Regions from separate parts of the Pseudoclavibacter sp. VKM Ac-2888 genome, predicted to be linked through region 2. Evidence: riboswitches for the same ligand, from Rfam matches in the RefSeq annotation. Region 2 holds a riboswitch; the other holds the start of a gene.
What was found. A riboswitch is a leader RNA that binds a small molecule or an ion and turns the genes downstream of it on or off. The one in region 2 is predicted to bind thiamine pyrophosphate.
Positions count from the first base shown of each region.

Region 1: linked by a shared signal. The riboswitch ahead of ITJ61_RS16320 (ECF transporter S component) and the one ahead of ITJ61_RS08140 (YkoF family thiamine/hydroxymethylpyrimidine-binding protein) in region 2 are both predicted to bind thiamine pyrophosphate.

Region 1 is NZ_JADKSM010000002.1:188,519-203,501, reverse strand. Features, by position in the region: gene ITJ61_RS16350 (hypothetical protein) at 1-49, opposite strand, end outside; gene ITJ61_RS16345 (metallopeptidase family protein) at 188-535, shown strand; gene ITJ61_RS16340 (hypothetical protein) at 573-1,184, shown strand; gene ITJ61_RS16335 (cobalt ABC transporter) at 1,213-1,785, opposite strand; gene ITJ61_RS16330 (energy-coupling factor transporter transmembrane component T family protein) at 1,782-2,654, opposite strand; gene ITJ61_RS16325 (ABC transporter ATP-binding protein) at 2,651-4,177, opposite strand; gene ITJ61_RS16320 (ECF transporter S component) at 4,183-4,836, opposite strand; TPP riboswitch at 4,888-4,997, opposite strand; gene ITJ61_RS16315 (hypothetical protein) at 5,022-5,354, opposite strand; gene glgX (glycogen debranching protein GlgX) at 5,494-7,689, shown strand; gene treY (malto-oligosyltrehalose synthase) at 7,736-10,060, shown strand; gene treZ (malto-oligosyltrehalose trehalohydrolase) at 10,110-11,900, shown strand; gene ITJ61_RS16295 (DUF2277 domain-containing protein) at 12,021-12,308, shown strand; gene dinB (DNA polymerase IV) at 12,351-13,646, opposite strand; gene ITJ61_RS16285 (long-chain-fatty-acid--CoA ligase) at 13,709-14,983, shown strand, end outside.
Region 2 is NZ_JADKSM010000001.1:1,681,063-1,696,045, reverse strand. Features, by position in the region: gene ITJ61_RS08155 (energy-coupling factor transporter transmembrane component T family protein) at 1-619, opposite strand, end outside; gene ITJ61_RS08150 (ABC transporter ATP-binding protein) at 616-2,325, opposite strand; gene ITJ61_RS08145 (ECF transporter S component) at 2,315-2,905, opposite strand; gene ITJ61_RS08140 (YkoF family thiamine/hydroxymethylpyrimidine-binding protein) at 2,902-3,564, opposite strand; TPP riboswitch at 3,590-3,699, opposite strand; gene ITJ61_RS08135 (VOC family protein) at 3,725-4,066, opposite strand; gene ITJ61_RS08130 (LLM class flavin-dependent oxidoreductase) at 4,188-5,381, shown strand; gene ITJ61_RS08125 (NtaA/DmoA family FMN-dependent monooxygenase) at 5,406-6,773, shown strand; gene ITJ61_RS08120 (ATP-grasp domain-containing protein) at 6,869-7,873, opposite strand; gene ITJ61_RS08115 (M20 family metallopeptidase) at 7,870-9,282, opposite strand; gene ITJ61_RS19780 (hypothetical protein) at 9,418-9,711, shown strand; gene ITJ61_RS08110 (NADP-dependent oxidoreductase) at 9,674-10,720, opposite strand; gene ITJ61_RS08105 (TetR/AcrR family transcriptional regulator) at 10,831-11,409, shown strand; gene ITJ61_RS08100 (alpha/beta hydrolase) at 11,406-12,200, opposite strand; gene ITJ61_RS08095 (GNAT family N-acetyltransferase) at 12,217-12,720, opposite strand; gene ITJ61_RS08090 (hypothetical protein) at 12,908-13,126, shown strand; gene ITJ61_RS08085 (HNH endonuclease signature motif containing protein) at 13,161-14,723, opposite strand; gene ITJ61_RS08080 (hypothetical protein) at 14,818-14,983, opposite strand, start outside.

The DNA.
Region 1 (14,983 bases), on a different contig from region 2:
GCACCCCGGAAGAGAGGCTGCGGATGAAGTTGAGAATTGGGTCGATCACTCATGCCTCCGAAGGTGCCGCTCGCGCGGTGCGGACAAAATATTGTGATGCGAAGTTAGCACAACTTGTACTGCGCTCGCAGTGCAAGTTCGGTTCGCCGCCGGTCCCTGTCCAGCCACCCTGCGACACAATGAGCGGATGGAGATGTCGCGGGAGAACTTCGAGGCCCTGGTCGTCGACGAGCTCGATGAGCTGCCGGACGAGATGGTCGACGGCCTCGACAACGTGATTTTCGTCGTCGAGGACCGGCCAGAGGACGGCTCGCTCGACCTGCTCGGCGTCTACGAGGGGTTCGCGCTCACGGATCGCGGCCAGTACGGCTTCGGCGAGCTGCCCGACCGCATCGTGCTGTTCCGCGAACCGCTCCTGTCGATCTGCGACGACGAGGAGACCCTCCGCGACGAGGTGCACACGACGCTCGTGCACGAGATCGCGCACTTCTACGGCATCGACGACGCGCAGCTCCACGAGCTCGGCTGGGCGTAGAGCCTCCCGATTCGCGCGTCCCCGGTACGCTTCCCGGATGCAGCAGACGCCACCAGCCCGCGGGCCCCTCCGGCCAGGACGCCTCCTCTGGGGAATCGTCCTCGTCCTGGCGGCACCAGCCTTCGCACTGTGGATGGCCGTGACCGGTCTGCTCTCGGCGCTTGCTGCCGCGAGCATCACGGTCGACGCCGTCGGGCCCATCCCACCGCTCGTCGAGACCGGGCAGACGCTGCTCTCCGCGTTCGCGTTCTGGGCGATGTTCGTCTCGGCAGGTGCCGGCCTCGTCGTGCTGATCCTGCTCGGGGCGCGGAGCATCCAGGCCGCTCGTCGCACAGCGGGCGCGGCCGGTCCGACGTTCGGCTCCGTGCTCTGGGGGTGGGCATTCGCGATCCCCCTCGCGACGGGAGTCGGCGCGCTCGCCGGTCTCCTGCTGCGGCCGGTCGCCGACAGCATCGGCACCGGCCTCTCCCTCGACGCCGGTCCCGGCACCAGCATCGACTACGACGACGCCGTCTACGGCCTCATCGTCGGTGGCACCTGGCTGCTCGCGGCGCTGGTGGGGCTGGTCATCGCCGTGATCTTCACCGTGCGCTACGTGCGCGCTCGCCGCCGGCAGAGCTCAGACCAGACGGGCACCGGCCCGCGCTGACAGCGCCTCGCGACGCCGCGAAACCCCGTCATGCGCCGGGCGCGGCCTCGATGATGACGTCGGCGAGCAGGAACGGCGCATTGCGTCGCCAGTGCTCGCGCTCTTGAGCCGCCCACATCTCCCAGAACTCCTCGAAGACGCCGACGTCTGCAGGACGCGAGAGCGCCCGCGGCTTCCGGTGGGCCTCGTCGAGTTCTATCCACACGCTCGTCGTCGCGAGGGGCGCGCTCTCGTGCGACAGCGAACCGCAGCCCTCGACGATGAGCGGCGCGGAGCCGTCGAGCTCGCGCCACGGACCGGGCGCGTCCGCCGCCCAGTCCCAGCTCTCATAGCCGGGGCGGTGCGGGAGCCCCGGCTGCTCGGGACGGAGCATGTCGCGATGCACCGCCTGCGAGGCCGCAGCGAGGCCACCCCAGCCCGGGTAGGCGTCGTCGAGGGACACCAGCTGCGCGCTCTCGAAGCCGCGCGCCCGGAACTCCGCCAGCAGCTCCCCCGCGAGCGTCGTCTTGCCCGAGCCCGACCCGCCGTCGATGATCACGACCGGGCGCGAGCCGCGGGCATCCGCGAGCACGCGGTCCAGCAGCGCCGCGACCCCGCTCACGCGCTGCCCACGAGCCGGTACGACCCCGCCGCGACGGCCACTCCGATAGCCGCGCCGGCGATGACCACTGCCGCAAGCACGAGAACGAGGTCCCGCCAGTCGAGACGTGAGGGGCGAGCCCACGTCCGCGTGATGTCCTCGGCGCCGAAGCCGCGAGCCTCCATGACGGTCGCCAGTGTCCCAGCCCGTCGCAGCGCGAGAGCGAGCAGCGCGAACGCCATCGTCATGAACCGTCGGATGGCACCCGAGTCGCCGAGACCGCGAGCGCGGCGCGCCTGGCTCATCGCCGTCCAGTCGTCGCGGAACACGGCGAAGAGGCGGATGCCCGCGAGCGCCGACACCACGAACCTCGCCGGGAGGTGCGCGACCTGCGCGAGGCCGTCGGCGAGGCGGGTCGGGTCGATGCGGCTCAACGCGACGAGCGTCGGCACGCCGATCGCGAGCACGCGCACGCCGACGGCGATCGCGAGCTGGATGGAGTTGTCGGTGATGTTCGCGTAGAGGAACTGCCCGTAGCTCGCCCCGCCGGGCTTGGCGTACAGCAGCATGCTCGTGGCGGAGACGGGGGCGGCGATGAGGAGGATCCAGCTCGATCGCAGGACCTCCATGGGGCGCACTCCGGCGACGCCGAAGGCGAGGAGCGAGAGCGTCAGCGCGACGGCCGCCGAGACGACATCGAGCGTCGTCAGCAGGGGAATCGAGTACAGCACCGCCGCCAGGAACGGCGTGACCGGGTTCACGCGGTCGAGGAACCGTCCGCCGACGGGGAGCACTTCGAGCGGCACGCCGCCGGCGTCGACCTGGGGCGACCGGGCCGACCAGGCCGGGCGGGAACCCGCCGAGGCGACGCCCGCGCCGCTGCCGATCATGCTGGCACCTTCTCGTTCTTGCGGTCGTGGGCTTCGATGCGGATGCGCTGGTCGCCGAGCACGCGCACGAGCTGCTCGTCGTGAGTCACGGAGACCAGCGAGTGCCCCTCGGAGACGAGGCGAGACATGATCGTGACGAGCTCCGTCCAGGTCCTGCGGTCCTGCCCGAAGGTGGGCTCGTCGAAGATGAGCACCCGAGGCGCCGTCGCGAGCACCGTCGCGACGGACAGGCGACGCTGCTCACCGCCGGAGAGCGTGAAGGGGTGCGCTTCCGCGAGGTGCGAGAGGCGCAGCGCCGCGAGCAGCTCGTCGACGCGTTCGCTCGTCTCGCGTCTGCCGCGCCCCACCGCATCCGGTCCCACCTCGAGCTCGCGCCGCACCGTGCCCGCGACGAACTGGTGCTCGGGCTGCTGGAAGACCGTGCCGATCCTCGTCAGCAGCTGACGGGAACGCCAGGCAGACGGATGCGGGCCGACCGGGCCCGCCGCGCGGAACCTGCCGAGCGCCCAGCCACCCCGTCGACTGTCAGCGTCTTCGCCAGCTTCACGCAGGGCACTGCTCGCACGCACGTCGCCCGCGACCGGCTTGAGCAGGCCAGCGAGCGTCAGCGCCAGCGTCGTCTTGCCCGCGCCGTTGGGACCGAGCACCACCGTCGACTCCCCCGCCCGCAGCGTCGCCCCGAACTGCGTGTGCAGCGGATGGTCGGCACGCCCGAACCCGAGGCCGTCGGCGACGAGCAGGTCCTCCCCCGGGGCGCGCTCGCCCCGGGGAACCGAGGGTTCGTGGCCGCCTATCCACACACCCGCCGCGAGGAGCGACTCCCGCTGCTCCTCCAGGATCACGTCAGGAGCACCGTCTGCGAGCAGGTGCTGCTCGGTGCCGAGCACGACGACCCGGTCGACGCTCGAACGCCACACATCCACCCGATGCTCGATGATGATGAGCGTCGCGCCGGTGACCTCGGCGGCACGCACAACCGCCTCGCGAACCTCCTCGACACCAGCCGGGTCGAGGTTCGCGGTCGGCTCGTCGAGCAGGATGAGGTTCGGCCGCATCGCGAGCACGCCCGCGATCGCGAGGCGCTGGCGCTCACCGCCGGACAGCTGCGCGGTCGAGCGGTCGAGCGGCATCCGCAGCCCGACGGCGTCGAGCGCCTCGCGCACCCGAACCCAGGTCTCGGCGCGCGGCACACCGAGGTTCTCGCAGCCGAACGCGACGTCGTCGCCGATTCGGGCGAGCACCGTGTTCGCCTGCGGATCCTGCAGGACCAGCCCCACCGCGCCGCGCGCATCCGTCGGATGCCTGCCGTCGACCAGCAGCGAGCCGAGCTCCTGGCCATCGTCCTCGTGGTCGCCGAGCACCCCGGCAAGAGCCGCCAGGAGCGTGGACTTGCCCGCCCCCGACGGCCCGAGCAGCAGCACGGCCTCTCCGGGCTCGATCGTCAGGTCGAGCTGGCTGACCGCCAGCTTCGCCCGATCGGCGTGGCGCCAGCCCCACCCCCTCGCCTCGACTCTCGCGCCCACGACCGCTAGCCGATTCGCTTCGCGCTTCTGCCCGCCGCGAAGCGGTTCAGCGCGCCGGTCGCGGCGAGTGCTCGCGTGAGCAGCCAGCCGACGACTCCCGCCAGCACCGCACCCGAGACCACGACAGCGACCAGGTAGATCGTCAGGAATTCAGGGCCCTTCTCGATGTTCGCGCTGAGGAACAGCTCGAGCACCCACGCGGCGACGGCAGCACCAGCGCCCGCGAGCATCGCGACGCTCAGACCGAAGCGCTTGTAGAGGAAGAGCGCGAAGATGAGCTCAGCACCGAGGCCCTGCGCGATACCCGAGTAGACGGTCTCGATCGACCACTGGCTGCCGAGCAGCATGGACACGCACGCCGCGAGCACCTCGACGAAGAGCGCAGCCCCCGGCTTGCGGATGATGAGCCCGCCCAGCACGCCACCGAGCAGCCAGATGCCGACCGCGATGCCACCGAAGCCCGGCGTCAACGCGTCCATCGTCGTGAACCACAGGTAGCCGACGCTGTTCCAGAAGATGAAGATGAGGCCCGTCGCGACACCGAGAACGGCCGCCGTGACGATGTCGATGACACGCCAGCGGAAGCGGCTCTTCGGCGCCTTCGCCTGAGCCGGGACCTGCGCTGCCGCAGTCGGAGATGGAGTCGGGGAAGTTGTCATGCTGTGTGCCCTTTCGAGTGAAAGTGCACGGGCGCAGAGCCGTGGGCGACCCTGCTCGGAGATGTGCCTCCCTGCGCTGGCATTACCCAGATCAGGTTTGACGGTCGAAGGCTTGAGCCTTCCTCTCAGCCCGGACTACCGGACTCCCGTGAACACCCCCGAGTATAGGCCGTACCGCGCCTGAGCTACTTCTTGAGCGCCTTGATGAGACGCGGGAGCGCGTGCCCGACCGTCCACACCAGCGGAATCGACACGACGAGCAGCGTGATGATGTTCGGCCGGAAGCTCGTGCCGAACTCGTCATCCACGTACGCGCCGACCGGCACGGCCATCCCGCCGCCACCGCCGCCTGACGAGTTCTCCTGACCCTCCTCAGTGCTCTCACCACCGCCGTAGCCGTACGAGACGAGAGCGACCGGAAGGATCGTGGACTTGCCGAGTTCCACCTTCTCGCCGTAGGCGAGGGTGACGCCGAGCTTCTTGACCGAGTCCGTGAGGTTCTGTGTGAGGTTCGTCATGCGGCCAGCGTAGGTCGTCGACATGCCTGCCAACCAGGAGAAGTCCTGTGTGCTTGCGGGCGAGAGCGCTCCCACCCTTTGGTAGCTTTAGTGCCTGCATCCACACGCGATGTTCTTCGATGAAGCAATAGGAGCGTGCATGAAAACGTGGCCCGGAAATGCCTACCCCCTCGGAGCGACGTTCGATGGAAGTGGCACCAACTTCGCGATCTTCAGCGAGGCCGCCCACAAGGTCGAGCTGTGCCTCTTCGATGACGACGGCAACGAGGAGCGGGTGAGGCTCTACGAGCAGGATGCGCACGTCTGGCATGCCTACCTCCCTCACGTGCAGCCCGGCCAGCAGTACGGCTACCGGATGCACGGCGACTACGACCCCGTCAACGGAAGCCGCTGCAACCCGGCGAAGCTCCTCCTCGACCCGTACGCGAAGGCGACGACGGGCGAGATCGACTGGGACCAGTCGCTCTTCAGCTACAACTTCGGCGATCCCGACTCGTTCAACGACCTCGACTCAGCGCCCCACATGATGAAGGGCGTTGTCATCAACCCCTACTTCGACTGGGCTGGCGACCGGAAGCCGGGCATCCCCTACAACGAGTCCCTCATCTACGAGGCGCACGTCAAGGGGCTCACCGAGCTGCACCCGGACGTGCCAGAGGAGATCCGCGGCACGTACGCCGGCATTGCGCACCCCGCGATCGTGGAGCACCTCAAGCGGCTCGGCGTCACCGCCATCGAGCTCATGCCCGTGCACCAGTTCGTGCAGGACAGCACCCTCATCGAGAAGGGCCTCCGCAACTACTGGGGGTACAACACCATCTCGTTCCTCGCCCCGCACGCCGACTACGCCTCCCAGGGCACGGCAGGCCAGCAGGTGCAGGAGTTCAAGTCGATGGTGCGCACGCTGCACGCCAACAACATCGAGGTCATCCTCGACGTCGTCTACAACCACACGGCAGAAGGCAACCACCTCGGCCCGACCCTCAGCTTCCGCGGCATCGACAACGCCGCCTACTACCGGCTCGAGGACGACGACAAGCGGTACTACACCGACTACACGGGCACCGGCAACTCGCTCAACATGCGCCACCCGCACTCGCTGCAGCTCATCATGGACTCGCTGCGCTACTGGGTCACCGAGATGCACGTCGACGGCTTCCGCTTCGACCTCGCCTCCACCCTCGCCCGCGAGCTCCACGACGTCGACAAGCTGTCCACCTTCTTCGACCTCGTGCAGCAGGACCCGGTGGTCTCGCAGGTGAAGCTCATCGCCGAGCCGTGGGACGTCGGCCCCGGCGGCTACCAGGTCGGCAACTTCCCACCGCAGTGGACAGAGTGGAACGGCAAGTACCGCGACACCGTGCGCGACTTCTGGCGAGGCGAGCCGTCAACGCTTGGCGAGTTCGCGAGCCGCATCACCGGATCCGCCGACCTGTACGAGCACTCCGGACGCCGCCCCTTCGCCTCCATCAACTTCGTCACGGCCCACGACGGCTTCACGCTGAGAGACCTCGTCTCCTACAACGAGAAGCACAACGACGCCAACGGCGAGAACGGGAACGACGGCGAGAGCCACAACCGCTCCTACAACCTCGGCGTCGAAGGCCCGACCGATGACCCCGAGATCAACGCCATGCGCGCCCGGCAGCAGCGGAACATCATCGCGACGATGCTGCTCAGCCAGGGCGTGCCCATGCTCCTCCACGGCGACGAGCTGGGGCGCACGCAGAACGGCAACAACAACACGTACGCGCAGGACAGCGAGATCAGCTGGGTGCACTGGGAGAACGCCGACGAGCCGCTCGTCGAGTTCACGCGGGCCGTCGCGCAGCTGCGCGCCGACCACCCGACGTTCCGTCGACGCCGCTTCTTCAACGGCCGCGTCGAGGAGCGCGCCGAGGGATCCGCGCTGCCCGACATCGTGTGGCTCTCGACCGACGGCACGCAGATGGCATCCGAAGACTGGAACGCCGAGTTCGTGAAGTCGATGGGCATGTTCCTCAACGGCAACGCCATCGCCGGACGCGACGAGCGGGGCGAGGAGATCACCGATGTGAGCTTCATGGTCTACTTCAACGCCAGCGAGACGGTCGTCGAGGCGACCATCCCCAGCGTCGAGATCACCTCCCACTGGGACATCGTCATCGACACCTCCGGCATGCACACCGACCTCGAGGCCGTCGAGCCGGGAGCAACCATCCCACTCGAGCCGCGCTCGCTCGTCGTGCTGCGCGAAGCCGAGCTCAAGGAGAAGCCAGACCATTCGGTCGCCGCCTCCGTCGCCGCGATGACCACCCCCATCCCCATCATCACGCGGCCGCCCCTCGGCAGCTGACCCCGCCAGAGCCACCTCAGAAGCACCTCGCGCCACGGAGACCATGATGCGCATCCCATCCAGCACGTACCGATTCCAACTGACGTCGGAGTTCGACCTCGACGCCGCGACCGAGCAGCTGCCCTACCTGGAGCGGCTCGGCGTGGGATGGGTGTACCTCTCGCCCATCCTCCAGGCGACCCCAGGCAGCACGCACGGCTACGACGTCGTCGACCCCTCGAAGGTTGACGACGAACGTGGCGGGCGCGAGGGGCTCGAGCGGTTCTCCGCGAAGGCCCGCGAGCTGGGCCTCGGCGTGCTCGTCGACATCGTCCCGAACCACATGGGAGTCGGAACACCACGCGACAACCCGTGGTGGTGGGATGTGCTCGAGCACGGCCAGCAGGCCGCGCACGCCGAGTCCTTCGACATCGACTGGGAGGCGGGCGGCGGCAAGCTCCTCATCCCCACGGTGGGCGACGACGACATGCCCAGGGAGCGGGGCGACGCGATCGCCAACGTGACCGTCGACACCGAGGCCGGCGTGCTGCGCTACCACTCCACCGAGTACCCGCTCGCGGAAGGCTCGGCGCCCGAGGGCGCATCGGTGCGGGAAGTGCTCGACAACCAGCACTACCAGCTCATCCACTGGCGCCAAGGCGACAGCCGCCTCAACTACCGCCGCTTCTTCACCATCACCTCGCTCGCGGGCATCCGCGTCGAAGACGAGCACGTGTTCGAGGAAGCTCACGCGGAGATCCTCGACTGGATGCGTCACCGCCTCGTCGACGGGCTCCGGATCGACCACCCGGACGGACTCCGCGACCCGGGCGGCTACCTGCGCCACCTCGCCGACCGAACGCGCGGAGCGTATGTGCTCGTCGAGAAGATCCTCGAGGGCGACGAGGCGCTGCCCGCCGACTGGCGCACGGCAGGGACGACCGGCTACGACGCGCTCGGCCAGATCGACCGGGTGCTCGTGGACGCCGACGCCGAGGAGCCGCTCGACGAGCTCGCGGCGGGAGCAGACGGCGACCCGGTCGACTGGGAGCAGCTCATCCACGAGGCGAAGCGCGCAGTGGCCGACGTGTCACTGAACGCCGAGATCCGCCGCATCGCGCGAGAACTGCGCGCGACGGGCCTCGAGGACGACCTCATCGAGGACTCCGTCGCCGAGATCGCCGCCCACTTCAGCGTGTACCGCAGCTACCTTCCGACGGGCGCGAACCACCTCGCCGATGCGGCCAAGGCCGCCACCGAGCAGCGGCCGGATCTCGCGGCGTCGATCGCCCGCGTCCTGCCGTTCCTCGAGGCGCCAGAAGCCGAGGCCGCGCTGCGTCTGCAGCAGACCACCGGCATGATCATGGCGAAGGCCGTCGAAGACCGCTCGTTCTACCGCTACGCACGCCTCACCTCCCTCAACGAGGTCGGCGGCGACCCGAACGTCTTCTCCATCACCCCGGAGCGGTTCCACGAGCTCCAGACGGCACGCGCCCGTGACTGGCCAGACGCCATGACCACGCTGTCGACCCACGACACGAAGCGCGGCGAGGACACTCGCGCACGCATCACCGCCCTCAGCGAGGTCCCCGAGTTCTGGGCGGAGAGCGTCGCCGAGCTCCAGAACGTGGCCCCCATCGACGACAACGCGTTCGCGCAGCTCACCTGGCAGGCGATCGTCGGCGCGTGGCCCGCATCCCGCGAGCGCCTCACCGACTACCTCGAGAAGGCCGCGCGCGAGGCCGACCTGCACACGAGCTGGACCAACCCGGACGAGACGTTCGAGGGGCAGCTGCACGCGGCCGTCGACGCCGTCTTCGACAACCCCGTCGCGTCGAACGTCGTCCAGAACGTCGTCGCCGAGACGCAGGAGGCGGGCTGGTCGAACTCGCTGACCGCGAAGATCGTGCAGCTCACGATGCCGGGCATCCCCGACGTCTACCAGGGCACGGAGCTGTGGACGCGCACCCTCGTCGACCCAGACAACCGGCAGAGTGTCGACTACTCGTCGCGCACTGCGGCGCTCGACGCGATCCTGCACGGGGCGGTCCCCGCGATCGACGACTCCGGTGCCGCGAAGCTGCTCGTGACCGCGGCCTGCCTGCGCCTGCGCCGCAGCCGACCGGAGCTCTTCACCGAGTACGAGGGCATCACCGCCGACGGGCCGGCGGCAGAGCATGCACTCGCGTTCTCGCGGGGCGGTGCCATCACGATCGGCACGCGCCTCCCCATCGGCCTCGAGCAGGGCGGCGGATGGATCGGCACGACCATCCCCCTCCCCGAGGGCGAGTGGATCGACCAGCTCACCGCCGCCGTCTTCACTGGCGGCAAGGACGTCCCGCTCGCCGCGCTCCTGCAGCAGTACCCCGTGGCGCTGCTCGCCAGGTCCTAGCCGGCACCCGCATCCACACCATCTCGCTTCCCACCAAGGAGTTTTCCCCGTGCGCGATTCCCGCTTCGATGTCTGGGCACCACACGCCGAGACGCTGACCCTGCACCTCGACGGCACCGAGCTGCCGATGCGGCGCACCGACGGCGACTGGTGGGTACCGGACGCGGCGCTCGAGCTCGACGAGGACACGCACGACTACGGCTACCTCGTCGATGGCGACATGACCCCCATCCCTGACCCCCGCTCGCGGTGGCAGCCGGACGGCGTGCACGGCCTCTCGCGCACCTTCGACGCCGACCGGCACCCGTGGGTGGACGCCGACTGGACCGGCCGCCCGCTCGCGGGGTCCGTCATCATCGAGGTGCACATCGGCACCTTCACACCCGAGGGCACGCTCGACTCGGCGATCGACCGCCTGGACCACCTGCAGCAGCTCGGGGTCGATTTCGTCGAGGTCATGCCCGTCAACGCGTTCAGCGGCACCCACGGCTGGGGCTACGACGGCGTCGACTGGTTCGCCGTCCATGAGGGCTACGGCGGACCGGCCGCCTACCAGCGCTTCGTCGAGGCCTGCCACGAGCGCGGCATCGGCGTCATCCAGGACGTCGTCTACAACCACCTCGGCCCCTCCGGCAACTACCTGGGCAAGTTCGGGCCCTACCTCTCCGATCACCACGCCACGGCGTGGGGCGACACCGTCAACCTCGACGGGGAGAACTCCGACGAGGTTCGCGCGTTCATCCGCGCCAACGTGGCCATGTGGTTGCGCGACTTCCACGTCGACGGGCTCCGGCTCGACGCGGTCCACGCCCTCATCGACGACCGCGCCGTGCACATCCTCGAGGAGCTGGCCCGGGACGTCGCCGAGCTCGAAGCGCACGTCGGTCGCCCGCTGACCCTCATCGCCGAGTCCGACCTCAACAACCCACGCCTCATCACGTCGGACGAGGCAGGCGGCTACGGACTCGACGCCCAGTGGTCGGACGACTTCCACCACGCCGTGCACGTCAACCTGACCGGGGAGACCAGCGGCTACTACGCCGACTTCGAGGGTCTCGATGCCCTCGCGAAGGTGCTCGAGAAGGGGTTCTTCCACGACGGCACGCTGTCGACCTTCCGAGGTCGCCATCACGGTCGCCCCCTGCCGGCTCACACGCGCGCCTGGCGGCTCGTCGTCTCGTCGCAGAATCACGACCAGATCGGCAACCGAGCCATCGGCGACCGCCTCACGGCGACGCTCTCCCCAGGCCAGCTGGCCATCGCGGCCACGCTCGAGCTGACCTCGCCCTTCACGCCCATGCTCTTCATGGGCGAGGAGTGGGGAGCCACGGCCCCATTCCAGTTCTTCTCCTCCCACCCGGAGCCGGAGCTGGCGAAGGCGACAACCGAGGGGCGCATCGGCGAGTTCGCCCGCATGGGCTGGGACGCCGCCGTCGTTCCGAACCCCCAGGACGTCGCGACGTTCGAGCGGTCGAAGCTCGACTGGAGCGAGCTCGAGAAGCCGGAGCACGCCCAGCTCCTCGAGACCTACCGCGAGCTCATCGCACTCCGCAGGCGGGAGGCGGACATCACGACGCCCTGGATCGATGCGAGCAGCGTCGAGGCGTCGCAGGAAGACGGCACGCTGGTCATCACGCGAGGCGGTCTCGTCATCGCCGTGAACTTCTCGGCAGACGAGCGGGAGCTTCGAGTCGACCGAGCCACCGAGGTGCTCTTCTCCACCGATGCACGTGCAACGCTCGGCCAGACCACCGGCACCGTCACGGGCGCACCGGTGGGCGCGTCCGCCGTCCCGCTCCGCCTTCCGGCTGAGAGCGCCGCGGTCCTTCGCGCCAGCTAGCTTCTGACCGGCGTCGCGGAGGGTCCGGCGGGAACGCCGCTCCGCGGCCCAGCGCGGAACCGGGGTGAGGCGGGCGATGTTCTCCTAGTCATCGCAGCGCCTCGGCGTACCCTGTCGCGCATGTGCAGGAACATCACAGAGCTGCGCGGGCTCGAACCAGCCGCGAACGACAACGAGATCGAAGCCGCCGCCCGCCAGTACGTGCGCAAGGTCTCCGGCATCACGCACCCGACCGTGCGCACTCGCGAGGCCTTCGAGAAGGCGGTCCGCGAGATCGCGCACATCACCGAGCACCTCCTTGAGGACCTCCCGGAACGGCGCCAACCGCCGAAGACCGTGCCACCGTTGCGTCGCCCTGAGGTGCAGGCGCGCATCGCGGCGCGCGAAGCAGCGAAGACCGCCTCCTGACGCGAAGAAGCGCTGCCCCTGCCCGGTGCTCGGATACCCGATTCAGTGCCGGTCGGGTGTCTCGTCCTGCTTCCGGTTGGCCCGCTCGCTGAGTCCGACCGTTCCGTCGCTCCGCTCGCCGCGACCAAGCAGCGAGGCGGGGCGCAACGCGAACTTCCCGAAGCGCGCCACCGCCTGGTCGACCGTCCGCTCCGCGGCCTCCCAGTCGTCGTCCTCCTCGGCGCCGAAGAGAGAGAGCTGGCCAACGCTGCCTGCCTCCACGAGCTGTTCCGCCCGCACCCCGATGAGGCGCACAGGTCTCGGCGGCACGAGGGCCGTGCGCAGCATCTCCCGCGCCTCGAGGTAGAGCGAATGTCCGACGTCGCTCGGTTCGGCGAGCGTGTGCGAGCGTGTGATGGTCGAGAAGTCTGACCATCGGAGCTTGATGCCGACCTGCCGGGCCTGCAGACCGGCACGGCGCAGGCGGGTGGCAACCGCATCCGACTGGGCCCGCACCTCGCGTTCGAGGAAGGCGACGTCGCTCACGTCGTCGAAGAAGGTCTGCTCGTGGCTGATCGACTTCTCGCGGTGCGCCAACTCGATGCCGCGCTCGTCACGGCCCCACGCCAGTGCACTGAGCTTGGCGGCTCCCGCCTTGCCGACCGCTCGCTCGAGGACGGGGACGGGCGTGTGCGCGAGATCGAAGACCGTGTGGATGCCGATGCCGCGCAGCTTCGCCTCGCTCTTCTCTCCCACGCCCCAGAGCGCGCCGACGGGCAGGTGATGCAGGAACGGAATCGTCTCCTCGTGTGGGATCACGAGCATGCCGTTCGGCTTGCACTTTCCCGACGCGAGCTTCGCCACGAACTTGGTGGATGCGGCACCCACGGAGCAGGTCAGCCCCGTCTGCGCCTTCACCCGCGCGCGAAGGCTCGCCGCGATCTCACCCGGCGAGCCGAACAGCAGACTCGCGCCGGACACGTCGAGGAACGCCTCGTCGATGGAGAGCGGCTCGACGAGCGGCGTGAACTCGCGGAAGATCTCCATGACCTGCTGCGAGGCGTCACGGTACTTGCCCATGTTGCCCTGCAGCACCACCGCCTCCGGGCAGCGGGCGATCGCCTGATGCATCGGCATGGCGCTGCGGACACCCCTGGCCCGCGCCTCGTAGCTGGCGCTCGACACCACGCCCCGCTCCCGGGTACCGCCGACGATCACCGGCTTGCCGACGAGATCGGGCCGCTCGAGCAGCTCGACGGCCACGAAGAACGCGTCCATGTCGACGTGGAGGATGCTCGCGGATGCGTCGCGGTCGGACGCCACCCCCGTCTGCCGCGCCCCCATGTCTTTCCTGGTCATGCATCCATTGTGCGTCGCCCCACCGACATCTGCTGGACGCTCTGCGCGAATAGACTCTGCGCATGCAGCTGAACGAGTCTCGCGCCTGGACCGCCTTCTACGCACCCGGAACCCCGAAGGACATCGAAGTCCCAACAGGATCACTCCCAGACATGCTCGCGGAGATCGCCGAGCGCTTCCCGGACAAGCCCGCGATCGAGTTCTTCGGCGCCCAGACGACCTTCTCGGAGCTGCAGGACCAGGTGCTGCGGTTCGCGCAGGGCCTCCGCCGCATCGGGGTGAAGCGAGGTGACAGGGTGGCGCTCATCATGCCGAACGCGCCGCAGCACGTCGTCGCCTTCTACGCGGTACTGCGCCTCGGCGCCGTCGTCGTGGAGCACAACCCGCTGTACACGCGCGACGAGCTCCGGACTCAGTTCGAAGACCACGGCGCCGAGATCGTCATCGCCTGGGACAAGGCCGCTCCGACCGTGCAGTCCCTCCCCCACAGCCTCGGCATCCGCCACGTCATCGCCGTCGATGTGACGAAGGGCATGCCACTCAAGACGCAGCTGCTCCTGCGCCTGCCGATCGCCAAGGCACGCGCGTCGCGCGCCAAGCTCAGCGCCAAGGCTCCGGGGACGGTGCCGTTCGAGAAGCTCGCGAAGCAGCAGCTCCTCGACGCGAGCATCCCGACGCCCGGACCGGAGGATCTCGCGAGCCTGCAGTACACGAGCGGGACGACCGGCAACCCCAAGGGCGCCATGCTCACGCACCGCAACCTGTGGTCCAACGCCCGTCAGGGCGCGGCGTGGATGCCGGAGTTCACGGCAGGCAACGAGACCATCTACGGCGTCCTCCCGATGTTCCACGCGTTCGGCGTGCTGCTGTCGGTCATCTACTCCGTGAGCGTCGGCGCGAAGGCCGTGCTCTTCCCGACGTTCGACCCCGAGCTCGTCATCGAGGCGTCAAAGAAGTCGCCGGCGACGTTCATCCCGGCCGTCCCGCCCATGTACGACCGGCTCGCTCGCGTCGCGAAGGACGGCAAGCTCGACCTCTCCGGCGTCATCTACGCGATCTCCGGCGCGATGACGCTGAACGACGGCATCGTGCACCGGTGGGAGGCTGTCGCAGGCGGGCAGCTCGTCGAGGGCTACGGCCTCACGGAGACCTCCCCCGTGGCGCTCGGGAACCCCTTCACCGACAAGCGCAAGACCGGCACCATCGGCATCCCCTTCCCGTCCACGCACATCAAGGTCACCGACCCCAGCGACCCGAGCACGGAGGTGGAGCTCGGCGAGGTCGGCGAGCTGCTCATCCGGGGGCCGCAGACCTTCCAGGGCTACTGGAACCGCCCC
Region 2 (14,983 bases):
GCGACTCGAGGGCCTGGGCGATGCGCTCACCGGAGCGGATCGAGACGACGAGCAGAGAGAACGCGGCAGCGCCGAACGCGGTGATCCCGGTGCGCGGCGTGCCGTCTCGTCCGAGCGACGCCCGGACGGCCTGCGCGGCGCGGATGCTCTGCCACTCGCTCGGCAGGAGCTGCAGGAGGCGGAATCCGGCGAGCAGGGCGTACGCGAAGCGGGGGCTGAGCCTGGCGTGCTGTGTGAGGCTCGTCATGAGGTCACGGGGTGGAGTGCTCGCGATGAACGCGATCGACAGCATGCCGATGACCGTCGTGCGCAGCGCCAGGGCGAACCCGATGGCGAGGCCCTCGCTGGTCACCCGAACCGGCAGGCCTTCGAGGATCTCGCCCCCTGGACGGCTGAGCGCGTTGACCATGACCAGGCCGACCCCGAACGCGACGAAGGGGACGGATGCGGCGAGCAGTCTTCCTGGGGTGAGCCTCGTCGTCGTCAGCACGGCGATGATCGCGAGCACGGTCAGCAGGCCAAGGGTCAGCGGGTTCAGGATGAACAGCGTCGCGAGCGAGCAGGCGAACAGCACCGCGAGCTTGACGGTGGGGTTGCGGCGCTCGAGCGCGGGGCTCATGCCGCGACCCGTGTCGCGGCGTCGTCGAGCTCGCGCAGGATCGCGCGCGCCCGCTCGGCGGGGAAGCGCCGCGCCTGGAGCCAGCTCAGCAGCGGCGTTCGCTCGAGGCCCGCTGCGGCGAGGAGGCCCTCGTCCTCGAGGAGCTCGAACGGCGTCGTCTCGGCGATGAGCCCGCCTTCGGCGAGGACCAGCACGCGGTCGGCGTACGTGCAGACGGCGCGCAGCTCGTGGCTGGAGAAGAGCACGCCGCAGCCGCTGCGCGCGGTGCAATCGAGGGCGTGCATCGCAGCGATGCTCGAACGGCGGTCGAGGCCGAAGCTGGGCTCGTCGGCGAGGAGGAACGGCCGGTCGTGGGCGAGCATGGCGGCGATGCTCACCCGCCGCTGCTGCCCGCCCGAGAGGCGGAATGGGCTGTGGTCGAGGTGCGCCGAGAGGTCGAAGCGGGTGACCAGCTCGGCGATGCGCCCCGCGTTATCCGCTCCGAGGCCGTGCTCGATCTCGCGCCGCACGGTCGGCTGGGAGAACTGGTGCTCCGGGTTCTGGAAGATGAGGCCGGGGCGGGGGCCATGCACCTGGCCAGAGCGGGGCCGAGCGAGACCCGCGAGCGTTCGCAGCAGGCTCGACTTCCCGCATCCGTTGCGGCCGAGGAGCGCCACGACCTCGCCCGCTCTGAGCTGGAAGCTCACGCCTTGGAGGATCGCCTCCGAGGCGTTCTTGGCGCGAGTGCGCTTCGGCGCCCCGCCAGCGACGACGTCGAGGCTGTCGACGCTGAGGGCCTCCGCCTCGCGGCTCGGTGCCGAGGGCGTCGTTGCAGCTGTCCGGGTCTCGGCGCGCGCCCCGAGCGCGGCGACCCGGTCCGCGACCTCGTCGTTCGCGAGTCCGCCCTCGAGGCCGGTGAGTGCGGCGAGCTCCGCGTCGAGCGGCAGCCAGCATCCGGCCTCCTGCAGGGTCGCCGCGTGCTCGACCAGGACCCGCGCGGTCGGGCCGTCGTGCGCGATGACGCCACCGCGCGCAATCACGACCGTGCGTCCCGGGAGTCCCGCGATGCCGCGCGCTCCCGCGTACTCGTCCAGCCGGTGCTCGACGAGCACGATCGTGGATGCTCGTGCAGAGGCCGCGTCGACCGCCTTGCGCACCGACGAGATTCCCGCAGGGTCGAGCATCGAGGTGGGCTCGTCGAGCACCAGGACACGGGGCTCCGTGACGATGGCCGCGGCGAGGGCCACGCGCTGGGTCTCACCGCCCGAGAGCGTCGCCGTGCGACGGCCGGCGAGTACCCCCGCGCCGACGAGGTCGAGGGCCGCGCGCACCGCTGGCCCCATCGCCTCGGGAGCCCAGGCGTGGTTCTCGAGCGGGAACGCGATCTCGTCGGCGACGTCGGGGAGGCACACCGAGGAGCTCGGGTTCTGCGCGACGACGGAGAGGTGCCTGGAGAGGCGCGGCACGTCCGATTCCTGCGTCTCCACCCCGCAGATGCGGATGCGCCCGCTGACCTGGGCGGGGACGGTATGGGGGATGACCCCGCTGAGCGCCTGCAGCAGCGTCGACTTGCCCGCCCCAGACGGCCCGATGACGAGCACGTGCTCGCCCGGCGCCACGCGCAGATCCACTGGCCCGAGCCCGTCTCCAGAGGAGTGGATCGCCTCGAAACCGACCGCCTCGATGTCAAGGCTCGAGATATCGGCGCTCGAGCTGTCAGACCGCACGGCGAACGGCGAGCGGCTTCGAGTCCTGCACGATCGCGAAGTTGTCGAGCACGCCGGTGCGCACGAGCGAATCGACGATGAGCTTCGCGAGCAGGCCGCCGAGGATGATGCCAGAGGCGAGCTGGATGCCGAAGCGCAGGAACAGGATCTCCTGGCCGTACCAGCCCGAGCGGAACGCCGAGTAGAAGAACACGAGGCCCGCGCCGAGCGCGCCGGAGATCGCATACCGCAGCCACCCGTACTTCCGGTACCGGCCGAGCGCGAACGGCAGCTCGCTGCCGATGCCCTGGATGGCGGCGGCGACGAAGAGCAGGGGGCCGACGGCCGAGCCGAGGAACACGACCTCGATGACGGAGGCGAGCACCTCCGCGATGACGCCGACGAACGGCCGGCGGATGATGGCGATCGCGATGGGCGCGACGAGCAGCCAGCCGCCGAAGAGGAAGTGCTGGGCGAGGTCGCCAGCCGGCCCCATCGCGATGGAGAGCGCAGTCCACGCCTGCACGAGCGCCCAGTACAGGAAGCCGAAGACCGTGCCGAGCACGACCATGAGCACGATGTCCCGCAGCTTGAGGCTCATGCGCGAGCCTCGGCTGCTGTGTCGATGGCTGAGTCTGCCTGGCCGCGCGCATGACTGGGGCTGTTCAGGGAGATCGTGAGGTGGCTCGTCACGTGCTGCACGTGCGCCCCGACCCCCGCCCAAGCGACCGCGACCGTCTCGAGCACGCGCCCGAGGTCGCCGGTGAGCTTCGTCACGAAATGCTCGGAGGCCACGAACGTGCCGCTCGCCTTCGCCGTCTCGATGGCCGCGTAGATCTCGCGCATGTGGTCGGGCGTCCGCTCTGCCGAGCCCGCATCCTCGAGGGGGTAGAGCGCCCACTCCGCGCTCGCGAAGCTCCCAGACCTCCGTCCGCGGGGCGCGTCCACTCGCCTGGGGCCGGCGCCTCCCGGCAGATCGCAGACGGCCTCGCCGGGGCAGCCGCGCGACAGCAGCACCTGGATGGAGGCGTGCAGTCCCGTCGCCGCGATGTGCTGCGAGAGGTCGGTGAGCCAGCGCAGCAGTGACTGCTCGTCGCCGCCCGCGTAGGTGCTCACGTCGCCCGTCTCGAGCACGAGGCCGGAAGAGTCGGCGGCGTCGAGTGCGGCGAGGATCACGTCGACGTAGCGGTCGGACATGACCGAGACGGTGACTCGTGCGCCCACCCCGAATGCGAGCGGGTCTTGGGTGATGGTTTCCATGTGCGTGCCTTCCGTCGGAGCGTGACGGCACGGGTGAGTTGACTCCCTTCGCTGGCATTACCCAGATCAGGTTCAACGGTCGGAGTTCGAGTACTCCCTCTCAGCCCGACTCATCGGGCTCCCGTGCACGGCCACACTGTAGCCCCGGCGCCGTCCGCGCCTAGCTTCCTGCGCTCGTGAAGACCACGTGATTGCCTTCCGGGTCGAGCACCTGGAGGATCTGGAAGTGAGTGGCGTCTTCGATTCCACCGTGCTCGATCCTGGCCGCGTCGAGCCGTTCGGCGACACCGGCGAGGTCGTCCTCGGTGAACACCACCGTGGATCTGCCCGAGCGGCTCGAGTCGGCCCAGAGCTGCAGGCCGGCCTCGCTTGTGAAGTGCCACTCCAGAAGACCCGGCATCGGATTCTCGTCGGGGCCGCGCCCGAAGAGCCTGCCGTAATATTCCGTAGCCTGAGCCAGGTCGGACACGGTGATCTGCGCAAGTACGCCCTTGATAGCCATGCCCCGATGATGCTCGACGTCGGTGCGAGGAGCCTCCACGAACATGTCGCCACGTTGCGACGCGTAACGGGGCGCGTCAGGTGCCGTGGCCTCGCCGCGTGGCGCCACCTAGCGTCAGATCATGACGAACCCACACCGAATCCACCTCGGCGTCGCACTCGATGGCGCCGGCATCCACCCGGCCGCCTGGCGGGAGCCGAGCGCCCGTCCGGACGAGCTCTTCACGCCCGACTACTGGGTGGGGCTCGTCCAGCTCGCCGAGCAGGGGCTCCTCGACTTCGCGACCATCGAGGACTCGCTGGCGCTGCAGTCGTCCGAGCGGCTGCACGACGACGATCGCACCGACGAGGTCCGGGGACGACTGGATGCGCTGCTCATCGCCTCGCGGGTAGCCCCCGTGACCCACAGCATCGGTCTCATCCCGACGGTCACGACCACGCACACCGAGCCCTTCCACGTCTCCAAGGCTGTCGCGACGCTCGACTACACGAGCGAGGGCCGCGCCGGCTGGCAGGCTCGACTCTCGATCGGGTCGGACCACACGCACTTCGGGCGCCGCGACCCGGCGGAGTTCCTGGAGACCCTCGAGCGTGCTTCCACCGCGGACATCGGCGACCTCTTCGCCGAGGCCAACGACTTCGTGGAGGTCGTGCGCAGGCTCTGGGACAGCTGGGAGGACGACGCGGAGATCCGCGACGCCTCCACGGACCGCTTCCTCGACGCCGCGAAGGTGCACCGCGTCGAGTTCGAGGGCAGATGGTTCAGCGTGCGTGGTCCGTCGATCACGCCGCGGCCGCCGCAGGGGCAGCCCGTGGTCGCCTCCCTCGGGCACGCCCAGGTGCCGTACGAGTTCGCCGCCGCGAGCTCCGATCTGCTCTTCGTCACCCCGTCGGATGTCGCCTCGGCCGTGAGCATCCTGTCGGAGGTGCGGGCCGCCGAGCAGAACGTGGGCCGTGCCGGCGAGCCGCTCTCCGTCTACGTCGACGTGGCGGTATTTCTCGACGGGCCCGAGGAGACCGGGGCTGCTCGTCTCGCTCGCCTCGACGCGAAGGGCCGCACGCTGGAGCAGCCGCCCGCGGTGTTCGCCGGTTCGGCCTCCGAGCTCGTCGAGCACTTCGAGACGCTCTCGGCGCTCGGCTACGACGGCTTCCGCCTGCACCCCGGGGTCGTGACGGACGATCTTCCCCGCATCGTCGCCGACGTCGTTCCCCTCCTCCAGCAGAAGGGGCTCTTCCGGGAGCGCTACGAAGCGCGTTCCCTGCGGGGCCTCCTCGGCCTGCCGACCACCGTCCCGAACCGCTACGCCGCCGTCTAGGCCCGACTCGATCAGGAGATCATCGTGACCAAGAAGCAGATCATCCTCGCCGCCTACGTCGGCGGAGTCAACGAGCACACCCTCTGGGAGCACCCGGATGCCGGGAGCCAGATCGAGTTCTCGACGTTCAAGCACGCCGCCCAGAAGGCCGAGGCCGGGAAGTTCGACTACTTCTTCCTCGCCGAGGGGCTCGCGCTGCGCTCGCGGCGCGGCGAGATCTTCGACCACGACATCGCGGGGCGCCCCGACACCATTCCCGTGCTTGCGGCCATCGCCGCGGTCACCGAGCACATCGGGCTCGTGGGCACGATCAACGCCACCTTCAACGAGCCGTTCGAGCTCGCGCGCCAGTTCGCCAGCCTCGATCATCTGTCGGGCGGGCGTGCCGGCTGGAACGTGGTCACATCGTTCGACGCGTTCACCGGTGCCAACTTCCGACGCGGCGGCTTCCTTCCGCACGCCGAACGCTACGAGCGGGCAGAGCAGACGGTCAACACGGTCAGGGAGCTGTGGGATTCCTGGTCGGCGGATGCGATCGTCGCCGACAAGGAGTCTGGCCAGTTCCTGGACTCCGCCGACGAGGGGCGCTTCGACGTGTCGACGAGTCAGTTCGATATCAGCGGTCGCTTCACGGTTCCCCGCAGTCCGCAGGGCAGGCCGATCATCGTGCAGGCAGGCATCTCGCCGCAGGGTCGCGACTTCGCGGCCGCCAACGCCGACGTCATCTTCTCCCCATACTCGCGCCTCGAGGAGGCACGAGACTTCTACGCCGACATCAAGGGTCGGGTCGAGGGCTTCGGCCGCAACCGGGACGACCTCAAGATCCTCCCGCAGTCGAGCTTCGTGCTCGGCGACACCCGCGAGGAGGCGCAGGAGAAGGCGCGCTGGGTGACGGAGCAGCAGCTGAGCCCGCGCACCATCCAGGTGCGCCTCGAGCAGGTCTGGAACCGGGACTTCTCGGAGATCGACTTCGATGGTCCGCTGCCCGACTTCGACCCGGATGGGGAGAGCGCGCCGATCATCGAGGGCCGCGCCTTCACCTATGGCGACCGCCTTGCGACCGTGCGCAGGTGGCGCGAGAAGGCGGCGGAGAACGGCTGGAGCATCCGCGAGTTCGCGCGCCACGAGCTCGGCGGTGTGCGGTACGTCGGAACGGCGTCCCAGGTCGCCGAGGAGATCGACGACTTCGTGCAGAACGAGGGCTCGGACGGGCTGGTCATCGGCTCGCATCTCACGCCGGGCGGCATCGACGAGTTCGTGGACCACGTCGTGCCGATCCTCCAGGAGCGCGGCTCGCTTCGCGAGGAGTACACGGGGACGACGCTGCGGGAGAACCTCGGCATCCCCGTGCCCGAGCGAGGAACGCGCGCACCTTCGGCCTTCGCGCACTGACCCGGAATCCGCCCGAGGAGAAGAGGTGGGCGTCGGAGTTGAACTCCAACGCCCACCTCTTCGCTGTCCGGCTGCGTGCTCGACGCTGCGTTCGACTACGAGTTCGGGTAGGTCTCGCGGAGGATGCGCCCGAGGAGGGCGGCGATCGCGCCCGGCCCGGATCCTTCGGCGACGCGCTCGACGTCGGCGTTGTAGTTGGTGTTCGTGTTGATGTCGTACACCACCTGACGGCCGTCCTCGGTCTCGATGAACTCGATGCCGGCGATCTCGAGGCCGATCTCCTTCGTGAACGCGATGAGGCGCTCGACGATCTCGTCGTGCCCGCCCTGTCGGAGCGAGAAGATCGAGGTGCCTGGCTCTGGCGCGAGCTCAGCACCTGGGGGCACGACCGGGCGCCCAGTGTCTGGGTCGATCGCGCAGGCATCCGCCGGGCAGAGCTGGAACCCGCCGTGGATGGTGTCTGCCGCGATCGAGTAGATGTGTTCGCCGCCGACGATCTCGACGCGGGTGATGAACCCGCCTGCCGGTCGCAGGTACTCCTGCAGGAGGGTGATGCCGTCGAGCGGCTCCTCGAACTCGGGGGAGTCGAGGTAGCTCTCGAAGTCGGCGAACGCGTCGAAGCGGCGCACGCCGAGGCCCTTGCCGCCCTGGTTGTGCTTCGTGATGAAGGGTGTCGGGAACTCCCTCGCCGCGTCCCGCAGTCCCTGCTTGCCGATGACGGCGACCGTGCGGGGTGTGTCGATGCCGGCGCGGCGCAGCAGCGTCAGCTGGTCGACCTTGCTGACCTCGAGCTCGATGGCCCGCCGGCCGTTGACGGTGCGCCGGCCGGCAGCCTCCACCCAGTTGAGCACCGAGCGTGCGTAGTCCTTCGAGAGTGCGTGGTCTCGGGTGTGCGACGAGGCGCTGATGCGGGACCAGAAGATGCCCTCTGGCGGGAGCGCGTCGATGTCGAGCACGCCCTCGACGAGCCGCCACTCGAAGACCGGGACACCGGCCGCGTCGAAGGCGGCCTGGAACGGCGGCCACCATTCGGGGTTCTCGTGCAGGGCGTAGACGACAGGGCCAGCAGCTGCGGGCTGGGAGGAGGGAGATGCGCTCATGAGAAGAACCCTTCGACATCGAGTGCGCCGCCGGCCGCGTCGAAGTCGGCCCGTGCGGCGGCACGGAGGTTGGAGTCGGCGAGGAAATCGGCGGCCACGAGTGCGAGGCCGGTGCTCGCATCGGCGATGGCCGTGCTCGCGGCGTCGCTGGTCGCGTATTGAGCGAACTCACGTGTGTGCAGGCTCACATCCGGTGGGCTGATGGCGATGACGGGGTGGATGCCCGGCACGCGAACGCTCACGTTGCCGAAATCGGTGGAGGCGGCGAGGTGCGATGGCACGGACGCCTTCGTGAGGACGCGTCGGCCCCGCGCCTCCTGGTGCACCGCCCACCGCTCGGAGAGGGGCGTGTTGTAGCGCAGCGGCATCGTGAACGGCTGCGGGTCCCACTCGACCTCGACGCCCGTGCCGGTCGCGAGGGCGATGCCGTTGGCGATGTCCTCGAGGCGCAGGCTCAGCTCCTTCAAGGTCTCCGCCGCGTTCGAGCGGACGTAGTACTCGAGCTCCGCGAACTCCGGCACGACGTTGGGGCGCTGCCCGCCGTCGAGGATGACGCCGTGGATGCGGTCGCCGGGGTAGAGGTGCTGCCGGATGAGGCCCGTGGCCTGGTAGTTGAGGTTGGCGGCGTCGAGCGCGTTCCGGCCCTGGAACGGCGAGGCTGAGGCGTGTGCCGGGACGCCGTAGTAGCGCACACGCAGGATGCGTCGCCCGATGAATGGCTGGTCGGTGACGTCGTAGCCGAACGGGTGGATCATGATGGCGGCGTCGACGTCGTCGAATGCGCCGGCCCTCGCCATGATCTCCTTCCCGTTGCCGCCCTCTTCCGCGGGCGTGCCGTAGAGCACGATCCGGCCCGCGGGGAGTTCGTGGCGGCGGCTCGCCTCGACGAGCGAGAGGAAGGCGCCGACAGCGGAGGCGGCGATGATGTTGTGCCCGCAGCCGTGCCCGACGCCGGGCAGGGCGTCGTACTCGGCGAGGATCGCGACCGTCGGCGCCTCCGTCGAATCTGGTTTCGCTTCGCCGACGACGAGCTCCGCGACGAGCGCCGTGTCGAGCCCGAAGGCTCCCACCTGTGCCGTGATGCCGTGCTCTGCGAGCAGTTCGGCGATGTCGGCGACGCTCTGCGTCTCCTCGAAGCCCTCCTCGGCGTATTCGAAGATGCGGTGGGAGAGCTCGACCAGCTCAGGCTGCAGGGAATCAGCGGCCGCGCGGATGGCCGATGTGTCCTCGATGGAGGCTCCGTCGTGCGGTGAGGTGATGGGCGGCGCGGCGGCCGCGGCGATGGCGGTCTCTGCGGCCACGAGATCGAGGTAGGTGCTGCTGGGAGTCGTGGGAGATGCGCCCACCCGGATTCCGCGGGTCGCCCCTGTTGCTCGGGGTGCGCTGGTCGGGTCTGCTGCTTCGCTCACGTGGTGTGCTCCTTGCCGCCGGCAGCCCCGGGTGGGCCGTCCGCATCCATCGTGCCTCGATTCTCCGGGAGCGTGGTGGGCCGTGTCGGGGTCGCCGTCGTGGGCCGTAACGTGAAGCTGGATTACAGTGGCAGCGTGATGTTCATCCTCGGTGCCGTGCTGCTCGGGCTCAGCCTCGCGCTCACGACCTGGGCGCACTTCCTTGTCGGACGGGCGGGTGCCGGGCGCAGGCTGCCTATCTTCAAGGACCCGCCGGGGACGCCGAAGCTCGCGAGCTGGCTGCGCATGGGCGGGGCCCTCCTGGCCGTCGTCGCCGCCGGTCAGCTGTGGCACGTCATCGGGCTCTTCGCGATGCTTCCCGTCATTCTCGTTCTGTTCGTGCCGGGGCTCGTCATGCATACACGGCACGAGCGCGCGCTTCGCCGCTGAGATCCACGATCATCTTGCCCGTGTTGGCGCCGCGCATCATGTCGAGGAACGCCTGCACGGTGCTGTCCAGGCCGACGACGACCGTCTCGTCGTAGGCGATCTCGCCCGCCCGCAGCCACTCGACCATCCGCGGCTGGAACTCCCCGGCGAGGTGGCCGTAGCCTCCGACAGTGAAGCCCTCCAACCGCAGGGCTTGCTTGATGAGGTTGGCCATGTTGTCCGGACCCGCTGGCTTCTCGCGCTCGTTGTAGCTCGAGATGGCACCGCACAGCGCCGCTCGGCCGCCCCGGTTGAAGACGTCGAGGGCCGCCTCGAGGTGGTCGCCTCCCACGTTGTCGAAGTACACGTCGATACCGTCTGGCGCCGCCTCCGCGAGCTGCTCCCGCACGGGCCGTTCCTTGTAGTTGAAGGCGGCGTCGAAGCCGTACTTCTCCGTGAGGAGGGCCACCTTCTCGTCGGAGCCCGCTGAGCCGATGATGCGGCTGGCGCCGAGCTTGCGGGCGATCTGTCCGACCGCGGTGCCGACGGCACCCGCCGCACCCGATACGAAGACCGTCTCGCCCTCCTTGAGGCCCGCGATCGCGGTGAGGCCGACGTAGGCGGTGAGGCCGGTCATGCCGAGCATCGAGAGGTAGAGCGACAGCGGGACGCCGGGAATCTCGTCGACGACGCGGAACGACGCCGCGTCCTCCTGGGCGATGTCGCGCCACCCGAATGCGTGGAGCACGTGCGCCCCGACCGGGACCTCGTCACTGGCCGACTCGACCACGACGCCGACCGCGCCGCCGGTGAGCGTCTCGCCCAGGGCGTAGGGGGCGACGTAGCTCGGCGCGTCGGTCATGCGGCCGCGCATGTACGGATCGACCGAGAGGAAGAGGTTCTCGACGCGCACCTGACCTGGCTGCAGCTCGGCGTACTCGACCGTGACCGTGCGGAAGTCCGTTTCCTTGGGCCACCCCTCCGGGCGGGAGGCGAGCTGGATCTGCGTGCTGATGGCGGTTGAGGTCATCACGTCAGACAATCACAGCATTCTGACCAGACCGGTCGATGACTACATTCGTAGTGGATGCACTACGCCCGTAGTTTCTGTGTCGAGATCTCTGCGTCTAGAGTTCGGGGGTGCCCTCCACGCGTGATCGTTCGCTGACCGCCGCCCTCGAGCTCCTCGCATCTGGCGGGATGCGTGCGCTCACGCACGCGCGGGTCGACGCCGAGGCGGGGCTCCCGCGGGGGTCGACGTCGAACCACTTCAGGACACGTCAGGCGCTCATCGAGGGCGTCATCGGTCGCTTGGAGCGCAGCGACTACGCCGAGTGGCTGCTGAGCTACGAGTGGGGCGAGCCGAGCGTGGAGCGCTTCTGCGCGGCGATCTGCGCTGGGGTGGACGACATGACGGGCGTCGGCCGCACGCAGACGCTCGCCAGGTACGCCCTGGTCCTCGAGGGAACCCACAACGCGGTGGTCGCCGAGGCGATCCGGGTGGGCCGCGATCGCCTGCGGGGCTGGGCGGCGGGTGCCATCGCAGGTCTCGGCGTCGACGATGCCGAGGCCCGTGCGTCTGCGCTGTTCGCGTTCATCGACGGGGTCGTCCTGCACCGGCTCTCCCTGCTAGAGGAGGACCTCCCCGACGCGTCCGTCGACGTGCAGCCGACTGTGCGGCGGATGCTCGCTTCGCCTGACGCCGTGCCTTCCGCCTAGGGTTGGAGCTCTGCCGCCCAGGCTGAGGTCGCCGCGGCGATCTGTTGGCGCCCGTCCTCGTCGGGGATCGTCGCGGTTCCGTCGCCGGACTGCGGGCCGTAGTCGCCGAACATCGCGTGGTTCGCGCCCTCGATCTCCAGGGTCTCGGCGTCGGCGGGGAGCAGGCCGCGTGCGTCCGCTGCCTTCTGCGGGGTGCTGAGCCCATCGGCGCTTCCTGTGATGCTGAGCACGTCGAGCGATTCGTCGTCGGCGAGGTCGTTGGCGCAGTAGCTGCCGAACAGCAGCAGGCCGGCGACGTCCGGCGACTCGGCGAGCTGGCAGGCGCGGACTCCGCCGAGGGAGTGCCCACCGACGGACCAGGTGGTGACCTCGGGGGCGGCGGTCGTGTAGTCGTCGAGCGTGCGGGTGTCGAAGAACGCGAGGTTGAGGAGCGGCTGCGGGATGACGACGGTCATGTTGTCGTCGGTGACCAGGCTCGAGAGCTTCGCGGCGTAGGCCGACGGCTCGACCTTGGCTCCGGGGATGAACACGAGTCCGGTGTCGCTTGGCTCCTCGCTCGGGCTCAGCACGAGGGAGCCGTCGACCTCGGTGACCGAGATAGCTGGGTTGTTCGTGACCGATGCGAGGGGTTCCGGTTCGGCTGCCATGACCCCGACGTTCGCCCAGATCAGGAATGCTGCGATGGCGACGACGAAGACCGCGGCGATGACCGAGAAGGTCCAGATCAGCGCGCGTCGCAGCCGGCTGCGTCTGCGTCGCGGTGGCTGCTGGTTCGGGGGAGTTGCTGGCACCCGCCGAGGATATCGCTCAGCTGTGGGAGGGGTGCTCGACGAGGGTGGTGCGGCCGACGGGCTTCTCGAACGCGAAGACGGGGAGGTCGAATTCCGGGATGCGTCGCTCGCCGCCTTCGAAGCCCGACGCTCGGTAGAGGGCGACTGCTTCGGGCTGCCGAGAGCCGGTGGTGAGGAAGATGCGGGTATAGCCGAGGTCTCCGGCTGCTGCGTCGAGTTCTCGCAGGACCCGCTGGGCGAATCCGCGGCGGCGGTGCGTGTCGCGTGTCCACATGCGCTTGACCTCTGCGGTGGTGGAGTCGTATCGGCGGATGGCGCCGGCGGCGACGAGGAGGTCACCCTCGTGGATGCCGATGAAGGCGCCGTCGGGGGACGTGAAGTCGGTGACGGGGTACGCGGTGATGTCGTCTGTGTAGAACTCCCGGTACCTGGTTCGGTACTCCGCGTCGAGGATGTCGAGCACTTCCGACACCTCGGCGGAGGTGATGTCGAGGTGGCGGACGGTGAGCGCGTTTGTCATGCGCACATGGTGCTCCGCCTCCGGGCGTCTCGCTCTTCGTTCGGCCCCCAGGTGACGCCGTGTTTCGCCCCGCGAAGCGGGGTGTCGTCTCGTGTGCCCGTCTTGCGCAGGCTGCTGTTCCTCCGGACCGGGGATTCCTACGCTGACGGGACGACCTATCCAACCGGTGCCGCACGAAGGGCAGATCATGAGCATCACGCTCCGCATGACGCACGGCCAGTTGACCGACAATCGCACGACGGGCGGGCGCACGACCGAGGCACGCGCGTCTGATGGACATGCGGCCGGCGCTCCCTTGTTCGTTGTTCGCCTGCAGCAGGTGCTCTCGCGGGTCTTCCTCTCGGAGCGCGCAGGGGTTGGAGAGCAGAGGCTTCTGCTCCGCGGCGTCGGTATCGAAGAGGTCTAGCTCGGGGAGCGAGGAGGTCTCGCTCGGCGAGGTCTTAGAACGGCGGAGGGTCGGTGCCCGCGTCGCGTTCTCGCCGGGCGCTGCTGCCCCGCTCGACGTCCGGTCCTGTGCCTGTTCCTGTGCCTGATCCTGCGTCTGTCTCTGTCTCTGTCCCTGTCTCTGTCTCTGTCCCAGGCGCAGGCCCTGACCTTGACCTTGACCTTGACCTTGCATCCGCCTCACTCGTTGCCTTCGGCGGGCTGGTGTTTCCGGCATCCGCCGACGGCGCGAAGCGAACGCCTTGCCTGTCGGGTCTGTCTGTCAGGACTTTTCCGCTTGGTGTCGTCCACTGGAGGACTCCGCCTTCGAGCTGCAGAACCGACCACGGCGTTGCGTGCCTCATGACGTGGTGGAACACGCAGAGGTGCTCCAAGTTGTTCGTGCAGGTTGCACCGCCGTGCTGCCACTCATGGGTGTGGTCGATGTGGCACCCGCGTGCTGGGAGTCGGCAGCCGGGGAACCGGCAGTGCACGTCGCGCGCCGCGAGGAATCGCCGCATCGCCGCTGTTGGCTTGTAGGTGTCGACGGCCTGGACGGTGCCCGTGATCGGGTGGGTGAGAATTCTCGTGAACATGGGGGCGTGGGCCGCGAGACGCTTGGCTTCGTCGAGCGGTACCGGTGTGAGGCCGTCGAGCAGAGCCGGAGGGTGGCCGGGGTCGCGTTCGTCGGCGAGCAGCGTGGTCGTGGGGATGACCAGGTGCACCTTCGCCTGGACCCCGGATGCCAGGGGTGTGGAGTTCGGTTCGCTCGTGAGGAGCTGGTCGCAGATGAGGTCGGCGCTGACCTCGCCGCGGGTGCGCTCGTCGGCGGCGCCGTGCGGCACCTCTCCCGTTGCTTGAGCCTTCTGCGCCCGTGATCGAGCTCGCAGGACGAGTGTCGCTTGCTTTCTGACTCTGTCCCGGACGGCGGTGAGGAGAAGGAGTGAGCCGCCGACGTGGAGCACTCCGTGTCCGTCACCGGAGTCGGTCACGGACACGAAGCCCTTCATGCGCGTCACCTTGCGCCGCTCGGCGAGTGGGACCCGCGTGAGTTCCTCTGCGATGCGGGCGGTCAGCCGCTTCAGTGCCGCGTCCGTCAGGATCTGGGTGCTTACCTCGCGGAGTGCGAGGTCGACGTAGCGGGCACGCAGGGCGGTCTGCTCGGCTTCGACCTCGTGGGTGACGAGGAGCCCTGAGCTGACGATGGCATCGAGGTGGCGACCGGAGATGCGCCCGTCGGCCACGGCGTCCACTGCGGCCGGAAATTCACGCACGGCGTTCCACGAACCGGCGAGCTGCCTCATGACGAAGCCGTGCTTCGCCTGCACCTCGATCGAGATCTCTGCCGAGATCGACCGTACGTGCATGCCCATCTCGGGATGCCCTTCGGCGAGGTCGAGGAGGTAGCCGAAGTTGTACGCACGAGCTTCGAGCAGGATCTGCTCGGCGTCGATCGCACGCTTGGCGGATTCGATGCGGGCGGTCTCGGACAGGATGGTGGCGCGTTCAGCGGCGACGGAAGCCGGATCGTTGACATCGAAATGCCACCGCTCCTCGAACTTCGCCGCCGCTTGGTACATGGTTCCATCGTAGCATTACTCGAATGTAGATTCGAGGAATTGTGGATAACATTCGAGGCGAGATCGCTGCCATCGACGCGTCCTCAGGCCTGCCTCAGGGCAGCTGCCTCGCGACGAAGCCGAGCGCGGCGGCCGTGTCGACGATCTCGGTGACGGACTCGCGCGGTACGACGACCAGCGGGTGGGCGTCGCTGTCCTCCTCGAGGAACACGAGTGCGAGCCCCACGGGCGCGAGGAGCGCATCAGCTGCGGCGGCTGCT